DNA from 2 places in the Streptosporangium sp. NPDC000396 genome. Region 2 is predicted to be linked to the other one. Evidence: riboswitches for the same ligand, from Rfam matches in the RefSeq annotation. Region 2 holds a riboswitch; the other holds the start of a gene.
What was found. A riboswitch is a leader RNA that binds a small molecule or an ion and turns the genes downstream of it on or off. The one in region 2 is predicted to bind glycine.
Positions count from the first base shown of each region.

Region 1: it holds a riboswitch for glycine, as region 2 does, so the genes downstream of both, gcvP (aminomethyl-transferring glycine dehydrogenase) here and gcvT (glycine cleavage system aminomethyltransferase GcvT) in region 2, are expected to answer to the same signal.

Region 1 is NZ_JBIAZA010000009.1:261,140-269,194, reverse strand. Features, by position in the region: gene ACFY2X_RS17200 (MerR family transcriptional regulator) at 1-280, shown strand, start outside; gene ACFY2X_RS17195 (bifunctional nuclease family protein) at 360-830, shown strand; gene ACFY2X_RS17190 (MerR family transcriptional regulator) at 975-1,595, shown strand; glycine riboswitch at 1,611-1,702, shown strand; gene gcvP (aminomethyl-transferring glycine dehydrogenase) at 1,860-4,715, shown strand; gene ACFY2X_RS17180 (tetratricopeptide repeat protein) at 4,838-5,620, shown strand; gene ACFY2X_RS17175 (hypothetical protein) at 5,747-6,076, opposite strand; gene ACFY2X_RS17170 (alpha/beta family hydrolase) at 6,188-6,793, shown strand; gene ACFY2X_RS17165 (DUF5999 family protein) at 6,797-6,988, opposite strand; gene ACFY2X_RS17160 (TetR/AcrR family transcriptional regulator C-terminal domain-containing protein) at 7,345-7,929, opposite strand.
Region 2 is NZ_JBIAZA010000018.1:101,026-109,080, forward strand. Features, by position in the region: gene ACFY2X_RS27680 (hypothetical protein) at 1-430, opposite strand, end outside; gene ACFY2X_RS27685 (L-serine ammonia-lyase) at 630-2,006, opposite strand; gene gcvH (glycine cleavage system protein GcvH) at 2,084-2,473, opposite strand; gene gcvT (glycine cleavage system aminomethyltransferase GcvT) at 2,470-3,558, opposite strand; glycine riboswitch at 3,592-3,686, opposite strand; glycine riboswitch at 3,687-3,785, opposite strand; gene ACFY2X_RS27700 (gamma-glutamyl-gamma-aminobutyrate hydrolase family protein) at 3,853-4,548, opposite strand; gene ACFY2X_RS27705 (3-oxoacyl-ACP reductase) at 4,612-5,376, opposite strand; gene ACFY2X_RS27710 (aldehyde dehydrogenase family protein) at 5,376-6,722, opposite strand; gene ACFY2X_RS27715 (glutamine synthetase family protein) at 6,725-8,055, opposite strand, start outside.

The DNA.
Region 1 (8,055 bases), on a different contig from region 2:
CGCCGTGGCGCGTTACTACGACGCAGAGGCGCTGGCCGTGGCCCGCAGTGTCGGCGCTCTCGCGGCCTTCGGGCTGCATGCGCGCCACCTGCGGGCGGTCAAGGCGGCGGCCGAGCGCGAGGCCGGGCTCGTGGAGCAGGCCATCGCACCCCTGCTGCGCCGCCGGGGACCCGGCGCCATCGACCAGGCCGACGAGACGGCCAGGGAGATTTCCGGCCTCCTCCTGGATTTACACGCCTCCCTGCTACGTTCCGGCGTTCGTGGGATCCTGGGCCGTTGAGAACCTGACCAGGCACTCGTACCCCCACGAGTGTTACGTTGAACAAACCGGTCGTAATCCAGCGAAGACGGAGCAGCCCGTGTTGCAGATGGAGGTCGTGGGGGTTCGGGTTGAGATGCCCTCCAACCAGCCGATTGTTCTGCTGAAGGAGGTGCATGGGGAGCGCTATCTGCCGATCTGGATCGGCATGACCGAGGCGACGGCGATCGCCATGGCTCAGGCCGAGGAGCCACCACCCCGGCCCCTTACCCATGACTTGTTCCGCGATGTGCTCGACGCGCTCGGTGTCCGGCTGAGCACGGTGAACATCGTCGCGCTCCGTGACGGGATTTTCTTTGCCGATTTGGTGTTCTCCAACGGGGTAGAGGTGAGCGCCCGTCCCTCAGACTCGATCGCCTTGGCGTTGCGCACCGGCGCGCGTATTTTCGCCAGCGAGGATGTGGTCCGGGAAGCCGGGGTGATCATCTCCGACGACCAGGAGGACGAGGTGGAGAGGTTCAGGGAATTCCTTGACACGATCACGCCCGAAGACTTCGGTCGCGCGGGGTAGGAATTTCGGTGCATTTACGCTTCACGACGCGCCGGGTGGGGTCGTTGACTGAGCTTGGCCCCAGTCCTACGGTGCAAGTGAAACCCGCGGTCGTGCACAAACCCCCAGATCAGGCCGCGGGATGAGAGAAAGCCGGAGGTCCGCGTGGCGGTCAGCAGCGGCGAGGGTAGAAACGCCGATCAGGATGACCCGGAACGGCGCCAGTCGGCACGCCAGCGCGCGGGTGAAGAGGGTCTGCTGTTCGACGGGGAACCGGTGAAACTGCCCGCCGACATCGGATACCGAGGCCCCACCGCCTGTGCGGCGGCCGATATCACCTATCGGCAGCTGGATTACTGGGCGCGCACCGGACTGGTGGAGCCCACTGTGAGAGCCGCCCAGGGTTCGGGCTCCCAGCGACTGTACGGTTTCCGCGACATCCTGGTGCTCAAGGTCGTCAAGCGGCTGCTCGACACCGGTGTCTCCCTCCAGCAGATTCGCATCGCCGTGCAGCACCTGCGCGACCGCGGCGTCAACGACCTCGCGCAGATCACCCTGATGAGCGACGGGGTGAGCGTTTACGAGTGCACCTCGCCCGACGAGGTCATCGACCTCCTCCAAGGCGGTCAGGGAGTCTTCGGCATCGCGCTCGGCCGGGTCTGGCAGGAGGTGGAGGGTTCCCTCGCGGATCTTCCCGGTGAGCGGGCGGAGTCCGGCCAGGGCCCTTTAGGAGATCACCACACAGATGAGTTGGCGCGTCGTCGCAGGGCCCGCCGCACCGGGTAAGGTTGGTATCGCTGCTGACACCGCGCGGGAGAGACCCCGACATGATCGGGGCGCCGAAGGAGCAACCTCCCCGGAATCTCTCAGGCACCCTGTACCGCGCGGACGAGGCGACTCTGGAAAGCAGATGCGTCCGCCAGGCGTGTCTCACCGACGGTGAAAGCCTCCCGGGAGGGAAGGCGAATCTCTCAGGTTGAGATGACAGAGGGGGAGATTCGGCATACGCCCGCGCCCAGCGCCGGTCTCCACCGCCTCAGGAGGCTTTCCATGACCGACCTGTCACCGCTCAGCGAACTCACCTCCCCACCGTTCTCGACCCGTCATATCGGGCCCGCCGACGCCGACCAGACCCGCATGCTGGAGGCCGTCGGATTCGCCTCCACCGCCGACCTGATCGCGGTGGCCGTGCCGGAGGCGATCCGGGTCAAGGACCAGCTGAACCTGCCCCCGGCGGCCAGCGAGACCGAGGCCATCGCCGAGCTGCGTGCCCTGGCCGGGCGTAACAGCGTGCTCACCTCGATGATCGGCCTGGGCTACCACGACACCATCACCCCGGCCGTCATCCGCCGCAACCTCCTGGAGAACCCGGGCTGGTACACCGCCTACACGCCCTACCAGCCGGAGATCTCCCAGGGCCGCCTGGAGGCCCTGATCAACTTCCAGACGGTCATCTCCGACCTGACCGCGCTCGACGTCGCGGGCGCCTCCCTGCTGGACGAGGCCACCGCCGCCGCCGAGGCGATGACCCTGGCCCGCCGCGCCGGCCGTTCCAAGTCGAACGTCTTCGTGGTGGACGCCGACGCGCTGCCGCAGACCAAGGCCGTGCTGCGCACCAGGTCCGAGCCGCTCGGCATCGAGCTGGTCGAGAGCGACTTCACCGCCGAGCTCCCCGAGTGCTTCGGCGTTCTCGTGCAGTACCCGGGCGCCGGCGGCCTGGTCAGGGACTTCCGGGCCATCGCCGACGCCGCCCACGCGCGCGGCGCCCAGGTGATCGCCGCCGCCGACCTGCTCGCCCTCACCCTGCTCGCCGCGCCCGGTGAGCTCGGCGCAGACATCGCGATCGGCTCCTCGCAGCGCTTCGGCGTCCCGCTGGGCTTCGGCGGCCCGCACGCGGCCTACATGGCGGTCCGCGACGGCCTGCAGCGGCAGATGCCCGGCCGTCTGGTGGGAGTCTCCCAGGACGCCGACGGGCGCCCCGCCTACCGGCTCGCGCTGCAGACCCGCGAGCAGCACATCCGCCGCGAGAAGGCGACCAGCAACATCTGCACCGCGCAGGTGCTGCTCGCGGTGATCGCGGGCATGTACGCCGTCTACCACGGCCCCGAGGGCCTGCGCCGGATCGGCCGGCGCGTCCACCGGCACGCCGTCGTGCTCGCCGAGGGCCTGCGCCAGGGCGGTGTCGAGGTCGTGCACGACACCTTCTTCGACACCGTGCTGGCCCGCGTGCCCGGCCGCGCGGCCCAGATCGTCGCCACGGCCCTCGACAACGGGGTCAACCTGCGCCTGGTCGACGCCGACCACGTGGGCGTCACCTGCGACGAGAAGACCGAGCTCATCCACCTGGAGCAGGTCCTGGCCGCCTTCGAGGTCAGCGGCGCGGCCCTGGCCGACCTGGACGCCGCGACACACGACGCGCTGCCCGCCTCCCTGACGCGCGTCAGCGACTACCTGACCCACCCGGTGTTCCACAGCCACCGGTCGGAGACGGCCATGCTGCGCTACCTGCGGAGGCTCCAGGACAAGGACATCGCGCTCGACCGGTCGATGATCCCGCTGGGCTCGTGCACCATGAAGCTCAACGCGACCACCGAGATGGAGCCGATCACCTGGCCGGAGTTCGCCGGGCTGCACCCCTACGCTCCGGAGGACCAGGCCAGGGGCTACGTCGAGCTGATCAAGGAGCTGGAGAACTGGCTGGCCGAGGTCACCGGCTACGACGCGGTGTCGATCCAGCCCAACGCCGGCTCCCAGGGTGAGTTCGCCGGTCTGCTGGCCATCCGCGCCTACCACAAGGCGCGCGGCGAGTCCGGCCGGGACGTCTGCCTGATCCCGTCCTCCGCGCACGGCACCAACGCCGCCAGCGCCGTCATGGCGGGCATGCGCGTCGCGGTGGTCGCCTGCGACGACAACGGCAACGTCGACATCGACGACCTCACCGCCAAGATCGAGAAGCACCGCGACCAGCTTGCCGCGATCATGGTGACCTATCCGTCCACGCACGGGGTCTACGAGGAGACCATCACCCAGATCTGCGATCTGGTCCACGAGGCCGGCGGCCAGGTCTACGTCGACGGCGCAAACCTCAACGCGCTGGTCGGCCTGGCCAAGCTGGGCGAGTTCGGGGCGGACGTCTCCCACCTGAACCTGCACAAGACCTTCTGCATCCCGCACGGTGGCGGCGGCCCCGGTGTCGGCCCCGTCGCGGTCCGCGCGCACCTCGCCGACTACCTGCCCGGCCACCCGCTGCGCGAGGACTCGGCGGTCGGCCCGGTCTCGGCCGCGCCGTACGGCTCGGCGGCCATCCTGCCCATCTCCTGGGCCTACATCCGGATGATGGGCGCCGACGGCCTCAAGGCGGCCACCGAGCAGGCCATCCTGTCGGCCAACTACCTGGCCCGCAGGCTCGCCCCGCACTACCCGGTCCTCTACACCGGCCGCGGCGGCCTGGTCGCCCACGAGTGCATCGTCGACCTGCGCCAGATCACCAAGGAGACCGGCGTGACCGTGGACGACGTGGCCAAGCGCCTGATCGACTACGGTTTCCACGCGCCGACCATGTCCTTCCCGGTGGCCGGCACGCTGATGATCGAGCCGACCGAGAGCGAGGACCTGGCCGAGCTCGACCGGTTCTGCGACGCGATGATCGCGATCCGGGAGGAGATCGGGAAGGTCGCCTCCGGGGCGTACGACAAGACGGACAACCCGCTGCGCAACGCCCCGCACACGGCCGACTGCCTGGTCGCCGACGAGTGGGGTCACGCCTACACCCGGACCGAGGCGGCCTATCCGGTGCCCGCCCTGCGCGAGGGCAAGTACTGGTCGCCGGTCCGCCGCATCGACCAGGCCTACGGTGACCGCAACCTCGTGTGCTCCTGCCCGCCGCTTTCGGCCTACGAGGACTGATCCGGCCGGTCCACCCCTGCGGCTCGCGCCTGGCGGCGCGAGCCGCACACCACATGTCTGGGACGAGCGTGGCCCCGAGTCGTTAGGCTCGGGGCATTCCTTTTACCCGGAGAGGACCCCGCATGCCAGAGGTGGAGACTCGTCCCTTGGACACCGCGCGGAAGCTGGCCGAGGACGGCGATCTCGACGGCGCCGCGGCGATTTTCGCGGATCTGGCCGCCGACACCGAGGAGCCCGACCGGGCGCAGGCGGCGGTGGGACTGGCGGTCGTGCTCCAGGAGCGCGGAGACGTGGCGGGCGCCCGGGCGGCCGCGCGCACCGCGCTGGCGACCGGGCACCCGGAGTTCGCCGCCCAGGCCGCCTGCCTGCTCGCACAGAGCTTCGAGCGGGAAGAGCTGCTCGACCAGGCACGGGCCGCCTGGCAGGCCGCGCTGGGCCTGGGCAACCCCGGTTACGTCCCGCTGGCGCACATGGCGCTCGCCCGGCTCGCCACGGAACAGCGGGAGGCGGAGGAGGCGCTGCGAGCCGCACTGGCCACCGCCGATCCGCAGATCGCCTCCCACGCGGCCCAGCGGCTGGCCGAGCTTCTGCTGGGGGAGGGGGAGCCTGGCGGGGCCGCGGAAGCGCTTCTGGAGGCGCTCTCGGTGCCGGATGTGGAGGAGGTGCCCCGGCTGCGGGTGCTGCTCGGCATCGCGCACCTGGAGCTGGCATGCGCGGAGTTCACCGGGGCCGTCGAGGAGGGCGGGGACGCCGAGACCAGCGCCCTGGCCATCGAGCTCCTGGCCCGCACGCTCCCACTGAGAGGCCGTGACGAAGACGCCGAGCACGTGTGGCGCTACGGCCTGGACAGCCCCGACGAGGACCTGGCCGAGGAGGTCCGTCTCCGGCTGAACCGCGGCATCTGAGCGGCCGCGGGCGCGGCTCGGCCCGGCTGGAGAGCGGGCCGCGGGCGCGGCTCGGCCCGGCTGGAGAGCGGGCCGGGCGAATCGTGGCAGCTGATCGGGTCTCGAGGTGGCCGCGGTGCGGCGGTCTCAGTCGCGGTCGCGCCAGCGGCCGATCGCGTGGGCGACATTGATCGCCACGATGCCGCCCCAGGCCATCAGGAGCCCCGCGGTTCCCGCCGCGCCCGCGGCGATGGCGGTCAGCGGGACGCCGATGCCCATGGAGCCCAGCGCGATCGGAATGGAGCCGTTGCTGCTCTTCTTCGGAGGCCGCTGCGGGTACGGCCCGCCTCCGGCGGCGTGCACCTCGGCCCGCACACGGGCGGCGATGGTCGCGTCGAGGCGTTCCACGAACGACTCCACGAGCGCGGATTCGTACTCCGGGCCGAGGTCTCGCCGGGCCTCGATCGTGGCACGCATGTCCTGTCGGATATCTTGGTGATCCTGCACGTGCCGATTTTCCGCCAACGGGCGGGTTTTGGCATCGGTCGTTAGGACTAGATCCGTGTCCACCCGGAGTACGGTGCCCCCATGGAGATCATGACCCCGCACGGTCCGGCCTTGGCGGAAGTCGACGAGGTCGCCGACCCGCGTTTTCTGCTGGTGCTCACCCACGGCTCCGCCGGGGGAGTGGACGCTCCGGACCTGCTCGCCGTACGGGACGCCGCGGCGGGGGTCGGCGGGGTGGTCGCGCGGGTGCTCCAGCCGTTCCGGATGCGGGGCGCCCGGGCGCCCGGGTCGGCGGTGAAACAGGACGAGGCCTGGACGGCGCTGGTGGCCGAGCTTCGAGGGCGCTATCCGGGACTGCCGCTCGTCCAGGGAGGGCGGAGCAACGGAGCCAGGGTCGCCTGCCGTACGGCTCTCGCGGTCAAGGCCGAGGCGGTGGTCGCGCTGGCCTTCCCGCTGCACCCGCCGGGCAAGCCGGAGCGGTCCCGAGCGGAGGAGTTACGCGCGGCCGGTGTGGACGTGCTGGTGGTGAGCGGGGACCGTGACCCGTTCGGCGTTCCGGACGAGGCGGACGCGGCACGTCTGGTGGTGCTGCCGGGTGAGGGGCACGATTTCAAGAAAGACCCCGCCCGGGTGGGCGGGGTCGTCGCGGAGTGGCTCGAGGCGAGGATGCGGCCGGACTCGGCGTGACGGTCAGGAAACGCCGGCCAACGGCCGGTGCGGCTCGATGACGGCGCCGTCGGGCAGAAGCTCACCGGTGTCCTCGAACAGCACGACACCGTTGCAGAGCAGGCTCCACCCCTGCTCGGGGTGGGACGCCATCGTCCGGGCGGCTTCGCGGTCCAGCGCCTCGGCGGGCGGGCAGGACGGCTGGTGCGGGCACATCGGCGTGCCTCCGAATTTCTCTTGTCGGCTCGCCGGGACCGCCGTCGGGCAGCGGCGGCACCGCCCCCGATGGGGCCCGTTCCCGCGTATGACGGGGAGACGAGCATCTGATGGTTGACGTATGGCCATGCGCGCCTCGAACGGTGAGGCCCGCACATCAAGCAGATCAAGTGTGCGATCTGATCGCACCCTGCGACATAGCCCGTTAGGACTGTTTGCGAACTCGGAGAGGGTGAGTCTTGCGGGCTCTTTCGGGGGTGTGACCTATAGCACAGCATGCCTCATCGACTCATAACAGGCCAAGCGCGACACGCCGCCCGTCCGGTAAACGATCGGTTACGACTTCCTGACGCGGTTCAGGTGGTGCCGAGGCCCGCCAGGAGCGCGCTCAGGCCGCGCTCGAAGTCGGCGTCGGCCGCCGCGCTGCCCCCGCCCTTGGACGGCGGCCGCCACGGTTCGTCGTCGCCCGCCGGTTCGGCCCAGCCCGACTGCTGCACCTCAACCGCCACCGCGCCGAAGACGTAGGCCCGCAACGTCCGCACGGCCTGGGCGGCGTCGGCGAGCCCGGCGTCGGCGAGCTGGTCGATCTGCTCCCGTATGGCGATCGCCGCGCGTCCTTTGGCGGGCTTGGTGAGCGCCAGGGCCAGCACCCCTGGGTGCTCCCTGAGCGCGGCCCGGCTCGCCCGGCACCATGCCCTCGCGCTGTCCTGCCAGGTCGCGCCCGGCTCGACATGGATGGTGGTGACGTGCTCGGCGAGCGCGTCCATGAGGGCTTCCTTGCCGCGGGGCAGGTGGTGGTAGATGGCCATCGCCTCGACCTGGAGCGCGTCGCCCAGCCGCCGCATCGTCAGCCGCCGCAGCCCCTGGCTGTCGGCGATGTGCAGGGCCGCCTCAAGGATGCGTTCTCTGGAGAGGGGGATGGGCGGTCGCTTGGCAGGCATGGGGGCATCCTGTCATCCCTGACCTTACTGCGTAAAGGCAGACGCGCCGGACGGGGCGACGCTGAGTGTGTGAGGTGGAGGCGGAGCGCGTAGGCTACGGGGATGCGGGCCGGCCCTTCCGGCCTT
Region 2 (8,055 bases):
GGAACTCCAGCAGCAGGTCGGCCATGACGAGGTGTTCGAGCTGGATCTGGTGGACGTCCAGCAGCACCGGCAGCGCGGCGAGCGTCGCGCCCCAGCCGGGCAGCCCGCCCAGGCGGCGCAGCAGGAGATAGACGCAGGCGGCCGTGGCGAGCCCGAGCAGGTGCTGGACCACGACCACGGCCTGGATGCTGGACAGCGGCCCCAGTGCCCACAGGAACAGCGAGTAGCCCGAGGGCCGGGACTCCAGGGGGCGGGGATCGAGTCCCGCGTTGAGGTAGACGAAGGAGTCGGCCCAGAACCACAGGGCCGGCCGGTAGCCGAGCACGGCCAGGGCCCTGAGCCCGCCACCGGCCAGCAGGGCCGCGAGGAAGAGCCAGTGCGCGCGGATGAAGCGAAGGAAGCTGCTCGCCGGGCGTGCTCCCGTTGACACCAGAACCTCCTGACTTTCCGCGACAAGGCCATCCAGCATAGGCATGAGGCCGGGTGGTTCTGCAGGGAAAGCAGGGAAAAGCGAAGTTCGTGTTGATTCACCCCTCCGCGTCGCCCGGCAGATTCCGGCGTGCCGGGACGGCATGCCGGAATCTGCCCAGGTCACGCGGCATGGGAGATCTGAAAGAGGGACGGGGCGGTCAGCACTCGATGACGTTCACGGCGAGGCCGCCGCGGCTGGTCTCCTTGTATTTGTCGAGCATGTCCCGGCCGGTGTCACGCATCGTCTTGATGGCCTTGTCCAGGGAGACGAAGTGGCGGCCGTCGCCGCGCAGCGCGATCCGGGCCGCGGTGATGGCCTTGATCGAGGCCACCGCGTTGCGCTCGATGCACGGGATCTGGACCAGTCCGCCGATCGGGTCGCAGGTCAGGCCCAGGTTGTGCTCGATGCCGATCTCGGCGGCGTTCTCCACCTGCTCCGGGGTGCCGCCCAGCACCTCGGTGAGCCCGGCGGCGGCCATCGAGCAGGCCGAGCCGACCTCGCCCTGGCAGCCGACCTCGGCGCCGGAGATGGAGGCGTTCTCCTTGAACAGCACGCCGATCGCCCCGGCGGTCAGCAGGAAGCGGACCACGCCGTCGTCGTCGGCCTTGGGAGTGAACCGGTCGTAGTAGGTGAGCACGGCCGGGATGATGCCCGCGGCGCCGTTGGTCGGGGCCGTGACGATCCGGCCGCCGGCCGCGTTCTCCTCGTTCACCGCGAGGGCGTACAGCGAGACCCAGTCCATCGCCTGGAGCGGGTCCTTCTCGGGGGCCTCGCTCTGCAGCCGCCGGTAGAGCTGGTGAGCCCGGCGCCTGACCTTCAGCCCGCCGGGCAGCACGCCCTCCTTGGCGGTGCCGCGCCGTACGCAGTCGCTCATGACCCGCCAGAGGTTCAGCAGCCCGTCGCGGATCTCCTGCTCCGAGCGGCCGAAGGCCTTCTCGTTCTCCAGCATCAGCCCAGAGATCGACAGGCCGGTCTCGGAGCAGTGGTTCAGCAGCTCGGCGGCCGTCGTGAAGGCGTACGGCAGGGCGGTGTCGTCCGGCTTGATCCGATCGGCGCCGGTGGCGTTCTCGTCGACGACGAAGCCGCCGCCCACCGAGTAGTAGACCTTCTCGCGGAGCGGTTCGCCCCCCTCGGCGAAGGCGGTGAAGCGCATGCCGTTGGGATGGTGCGGCAGTGAGATCTTGCGTTCGAAGACGAGGTCCTCGCCGACCACGAAGGGAATCTCGTGGGAGCCGTGCAGGAGGACCGTCCCGGAGGCGCGCATGGCGGCCAGCCGGTCGTCGATGGTGTCGACGTCCACGAGTTCGGGCTTCTCGCCCGACAGGCCGAGCAGAACGGCCTTGTCGCTGCCATGGCCTTTGCCGGTCAGCCCGAGTGAGCCGTACAGGATCACCTCGACCCTGGCGGTCTTCTCCAGAAGCCCGTCCTGTGCGAGACCTCGGGAGAACTTGTGCGCGGCGGCCATGGGTCCGCCGGTGTGCGAGCTGGACGGGCCAATTCCGATCTTGAAGAGATCGAAGACGCTGATGGCCATTGATCTGCTCCTGCCTTCACATCGCCGTGATCATGCGTGCCGGGCGGCACGCATGATCACGGCACAAGGGGGAAATCTTAGGAGTCGCCCGAAGTGAGCGCGGCGTACTCCTCGGGGGAGAGCAGGTCGTCGGCGTCGCCCTCAAGGCGGACGCGGAACAGCCAGCCGTCACCGTAGGGGTCGCTGTTGACCAGCGACGGGTCGTCCACGACTGCCTGGTTGACCTCGATGATCTCGCCGCCCACCGGGGAGAAGATGTCGCTCACCGACTTGGTCGACTCGACCTCGCCGACCGCGTCGCCGGTGGCGACCGCCGAGCCGACCTCAGGGACCTGCACGTAGACCACGTCACCCAGCGCGTCGGCGGCGTAGGCGGTGATGCCCACGGTGAGGGTCAGGCCGTCGTCGACGCCCGAGATCCACTCGTGTTCCTTGGTGTACTGCAGGTCCTCGGGAATGCTGCTCACTTTTTCCTCCTGTAGAAAGGCAGGTCCATGACGTCGACCGGCTCGTGGCTACCCCGGATGTCCACGGCCAGACCCGTGGACAGGCCATTGTCCACGTAAGCCATGGCAATGGGCTTGCCCAGTGTCTGGGAGGGCGCTCCGCTGGTGACCTCTCCGACGATGGTGCCGTCGCCGGAGACCACCGGATACCCGTGCCGGGGCACCCTGCGGCCGGTCGCGATCAGTCCTACCAGGCGACGGGCAGGCGGGACGTCCTTGATCGGTTCCAGGGCGGCCCGGCCGACGAAGTCGCCCGGCTTGTCAAACCTCACCACACGGCCCAGCCCCGCGTCGAACGGAGTGAGATCCGTGGACAGTTCGTTTCCGTAGAGCGGCATGCCCGCCTCCAGGCGGAGGGTGTCGCGTGCGGACAGCCCCACCGGGATCAGGCCGTACGGCTCGCCGGCCTTGGTGAGCGCCTCCCAGAGGGGTTCGGCGTCGTCGGCGGCGATGAACAGCTCGAAGCCGTCCTCGCCGGTGTATCCGGTGCGGGCGACCAGGGCCTGGCGGCCGGCCACGGTGGCGGGCAGGCCCGCGTAGTACTTGAGCCCGTCGAGGTCGGCGTCGGTGAGCTCGCCCAGGATCGCGCGGGCCTGCGGGCCCTGGACCGCGATCAGCGCGTACTGCTCGGAGCGGTCGTCCACCACGGCGTCGAAGGATCCGGCGCGCTCGGTGAGCTCGGCGGCCACCCGGGGGTAGTTGGAGGCGTTGGCGACGACCATGAACTCGTCGTCGGCCAGGCGGTAGACGATCAGGTCGTCCAGCACGCCGCCCTCGGGATTGACGATCATCGTGTAGCGGGCGCGGCCCGGCTCCAGGGCGGAGAGGTAGCCGACCAGCGCGTAGTCGAGAGCTTCGGCGGCCTGCGGGCCGGTCACGAAGATCTCGCCCATGTGGGACAGGTCGAACAGGCCCGCCGCCTGGCGGACCGCGTTGTGCTCGGTGGATTCGCTGCCATAGCGGAGCGGCATCAGCCAGCCAGCGAAGTCGGTCAATGTCGCGCCGAAGGCCTCGTGGACGCCGCGTAGCGGCGTAGGTCGGGACATGTTCGCACCTTAAACAAGGGTCAGATGAGAGCATCCTCCCCCTCTGTCATCGATGCCTGAGAGCTTCGCCCGGTTTTTGCCGGACTTTCACCTTCGGCGAGGCCGTGGGGCCTGCTTTCCAGAGGTCACCTACCCGTACGGTCCTTTACCTTGAGAGGTTCGCGGGGAGGGCTTGCTCCTTCAGGGGTCCTGGCCTGGATGTCAGGACGCTCTCCCGCACGGGGTTGGTCGGTGTCGCTGCCAGCCTAACCGCCCGCGCGGGCCGAGCGAAATCCCCTTGGCCTCGCATCCTGCTCAGGAACGGCTCTGCCGGACCAGCGCCTCGAACAGGGCGCCCTCGTCGTCGGCCTCGGGGTGCCACTGGACCGCGAGGGCGAACGGGTGGTTCTCCAGCTCCACGGCCTCGATCGTGCCGTCCTCGGCGTGGGCGGTCACGGTCAGGCCCGCGCCCAGCCGGTCGATGGCCTGGTGGTGGTAGTGGGCGACGTCCACGGTCTCGGAGTTGAAAACCTTGGCGGTCCGGCTGCCGGAGGCGAGCCGTACCGGCATCCGGCCGAAGTGGCCGGGGGCGGGGGCGTGGCCGCGGTGGCCGACCGTGTCGGGCAGGTGCTGCCGCAGGCTGCCCCCGAGGGAGACGTTCAGGACCTGCAGGCCCCGGCAGACCCCCAGGAACGGGATGCCCCGCTCCAGCGCCGCCCGGACCAGCTCGAACTCGGCGTCGTCGCGGAACTGGCGGATGTAGCCGGTCTGCTCGTGCGGGGCCTGGCCGTACCGCGCCGGATCGATGTCTCCGCCGCCGGCCAGGATCAGCCCATCCAGGCGCCCCACCAGCGTGGCGGGCTCACCCGCCGGAGGCAGGATCACCGGCTGCCCGCCCGCGCGGGCCACATGGTCGATGTAGTTGTACGGCAGGAGCGCGGTGGTCATCTCCCAGACGGTGAACTTGGCGGGTTCGACGTAGCAGGTGATGCCGATGACGGGACGGGACATGATCTCTTTCTTGCCGGATGCCGGGACGCGGAGTGCTCGGCCGCGTCCCGGCACGCTCATTGGTTACAGCGGGGTGACGTAGGCGCCCGAGATGCCGCCGTCCACCAGGAACTCCGACCCGGTGATGAAGCTCGAGTCGTCCGACGCCAGGAACGCCACCGCGGCGGCGATCTCCGAGGCCTCGGCGAACCGGCCGACCGGGATGTGCACCAGGCGGCGCTGCGCCCGCTCGGGGTCCTTGGCGAACAGCTCCTGCAGCAGCGGGGTGTTCACCGGTCCCGGGCACAGGGCGTTGACCCGGACGCCGTCGCGGGCGAACTGCACGCCGAGCTCGCGGGACATCGCCAGCACGCCGCCCTTGGAGGCGGTGTAGGAGATCTGGGAGGTCGCCGAGCCCATCACGGCCACGAACGAGGCGGTGTTGATGATCGAGCCCTTGCCCTGCTGCCGCATGTAGGGGATGGCGTGCTTGCAGCACAGGTAGACGCTCGTCAGGTTGACCTCCTGGACCCGGCGCCAGGCGTCGATGCCGGTCTCCAGGATGGAGTCGTCGTCGGGCGGGGAGATGCCCGCGTTGTTGAAGGCGATGTCCACGCTGCCGTAGGTGTCGAACGCCGTCTGGAACATCCGGACGACGTCGTCCTCGACGGTGACGTCGGCCTTGACGAACAGGCCGTTCACCTCGGCCGCGACCTTGGAGCCGCTGGCTTCGTCCAGGTCCACGCACACCACGCGGGCGCCCTCCTGGGCGAACCGGTGCGCTGTGGCCAGGCCGATCCCGCTTCCCGCACCGGTGATGACGGCCACTCGGTCCTGCAGGCGTTGCATTATTCCTCCGAAATGAAGACGTTTTTGGTCTCGGTGAACGCGGAAAGAGCGTCGGGGCCCAGCTCGCGGCCGAGCCCGGACTGTTTGAAGCCACCGAACGGGGTCCAGTAGCGGACGCTCGAATGGGAGTTGACGCTGAGGTTGCCCGCCTCGACAGCCCGGGCCACCCGCAGGGCCCGGCCGACGTCCCGGGTCCAGATGGATCCGCTGAGGCCGTACTGCGTGTTGTTGGCGATCCGTACGGCGTGCGCCTCGTCGTCGAACGGCACCACCGCCACCACCGGCCCGAAGATCTCCTCGGTGAACGCCCGGTCGTCCAGGCTGTCCGGGGTGAGGAGCGTCGCGGGGAACCAGAACCCGGGCCCTGACGGGCAGGATCCTTGCAGGTAGGGCGTTTCGGTGACGAAGGAGGCCACCCGGTCCCGGTGCTCCGCGCTGATCAGGGGGCCCATCTCGGTGCTCTCGTCGCGAGGATCACCGATCTTGACCTTCAGCATCGCCTGGGAGAGCCGCTCCAGGAAGTCGTCGTAGACCGAGCGCTCCACCAGGATCCGGGACCGCGCGCAGCAGTCCTGGCCGGAGTTGTCGAACACCGCGTACGGCGCGGTCGCCGCGGCCTTCTCCAGGTCGGCGTCGGCGAAGACGACGTTGGCGCTCTTGCCGCCCAGCTCCAGGGTGATCCGCTTGACCTGCCCGGCGCACTTGGCCGCGATCTCCTTGCCCACCTCGGTCGAACCGGTGAACACGATCTTGGCCACGTCCGGGTGCTCGACCAGCCGAGCGCCCGCCACCTCCCCTGCCCCAGGCAGGACCTGGAGCACCCCCTCGGGGAGGCCCGCCGCGAGGGCCAGCTCGGCCAGTCGCAGGGCGGTCAGCGGCGTCCACTCGGCGGGTTTGACGATCACCGTGTTGCCCGCCGCCAGAGCCGGAGCCACCCCCCAGGTCATGATGACCATCGGGAAGTTCCACGGCACGATCACGCCGACGACGCCCAGTGGCTCCTGGAAGGTGACGTCCAGCCCTCCGGGCACCGGGATCTGCTTGCCGTGGTTGCGCTCGGGCGCTCCGGCGTAGAAGTTCAGCACGTCACGGACGTTGCCCGCTTCCCAGCGGGCGTTGCCGACCGTGTGGCCGGCGTTCGCGATCTCCAGCTGCGCCAGCTCTTCGGCGTGCTCCTCCACCAGGGAGGCGAAGGCGCGCAGCAGCCGGGCCCGGTCGCCCGGGCTGACGTTCCGCCAGGTGGTGAAGGCCCGTCTGGCGCGCTCCACCGCCCGATCCACCTCGGCGGCGTCCACGAACTCGACCTCGGCGACCACGTCTTCGGTGGCCGGATTGATGATTTTCACGCTCACATCCGTTCGAATCCCCGGAACAGCTCCCAGTCGGTGACCGCCGACTCGAAGGCGGACAGCTCGACCCGGGCGTTGTTCGCGTAATGCGCCACGACGTCTTCGCCGAAGGCTTCCTTGGCCAGTTCGGAGCCCTCCCACAGCTCCAGCGCGTCCCGGAGCGTGTGCGGCACGGTATCCGCGCCCGACGAGTAGGCGTTCCCGGTGAACGCCTCCTCCAGCGGCAGCTCGTTGTCGATGCCGTACAGCCCGGCCGCGATCAGCGCCGAGACCGCCATATAGGGGTTGACGTCACCACCGGGCACCCGGTTCTCCAGGCGCAGCGACTGCCCGTGGCCGACCAGGCGCAGCGCGCAGGTCCGGTTGTCCACGCCCCACTTGACCGCGGTGGGGGCGAAACTGCCCGGCACATATCGCTTGTAGGAGTTGATGTTCGGGGCATAGAGCAGGGTGAGCTCCCGCATGCAGGCGAGCTGCCCGGCGATGAAGTGCCGGCCGACTTTGGAGAGCCCGTACGGCTCCGAGCCCGCCATGACCGGGTTCCCGTCGCTCGACCGGAGCGAGATGTGGATGTGGCAGGAGTTGCCCTCGCGCTGGTTCGGCTTGGCCATGAAGGTGATCGACGCGCCCTCCTGGGCGGCGATCTCCTTGGCGCCGTTCTTGTAGATCGAGTGGTTGTCGCAGCTCGTGAGGGCGTCGGCGTAGCGGAAGGCGATCTCGTGCTGTCCGAGGTTGCACTCGCCCTTGGCCGACTCGACGTACATCCCGGCGCCCTCCATGCCGAGCCTGATCCTGCGCAGCAGCGGCTCGATCCGGGCGGTGCCGAGGAGGGAGTAGTCGACGTTGTAGAGGTTGGCCGGGGACAGGTCGCGGTAGGCCTTCTGCCAGGCGCCTTCGTAGGTGTCGTTGTAGACCACGAACTCCAGCTCGGTGCCGACGAACGCCTCCCAGTCCCGCTCGCCCAGGCGGGCGAGCTGCCGGCGGAGGATCTGCCGGGGCGAGGCCGTGACGTCGGAGTCGTCCTCCCAGACCAGGTCGGCCATCAGCATGGCCGTACCCTCCTGCCACGGCACCCGGCGCAGCGTGGACAGGTCGGGCTTCATCACGAAGTCGCCGTATCCCCGCTCCCAGGACGACATCGCGTAGCCGTCCACGGTGTTCATGTCCACGTCCACCGCGAGCAGATAGTTGCAGCCCTCGGAGGCGTGGTGCAGCACCTCCTCCAGGAAGTAGCGCGCTGATAGCCGCTTTCCCTGAAGGCGTCCCTGCATGTCGACGATCGCCAGCAACACGGTGTCGATCCGCCCAGCCTCGACCTCCGTGCGGAGTT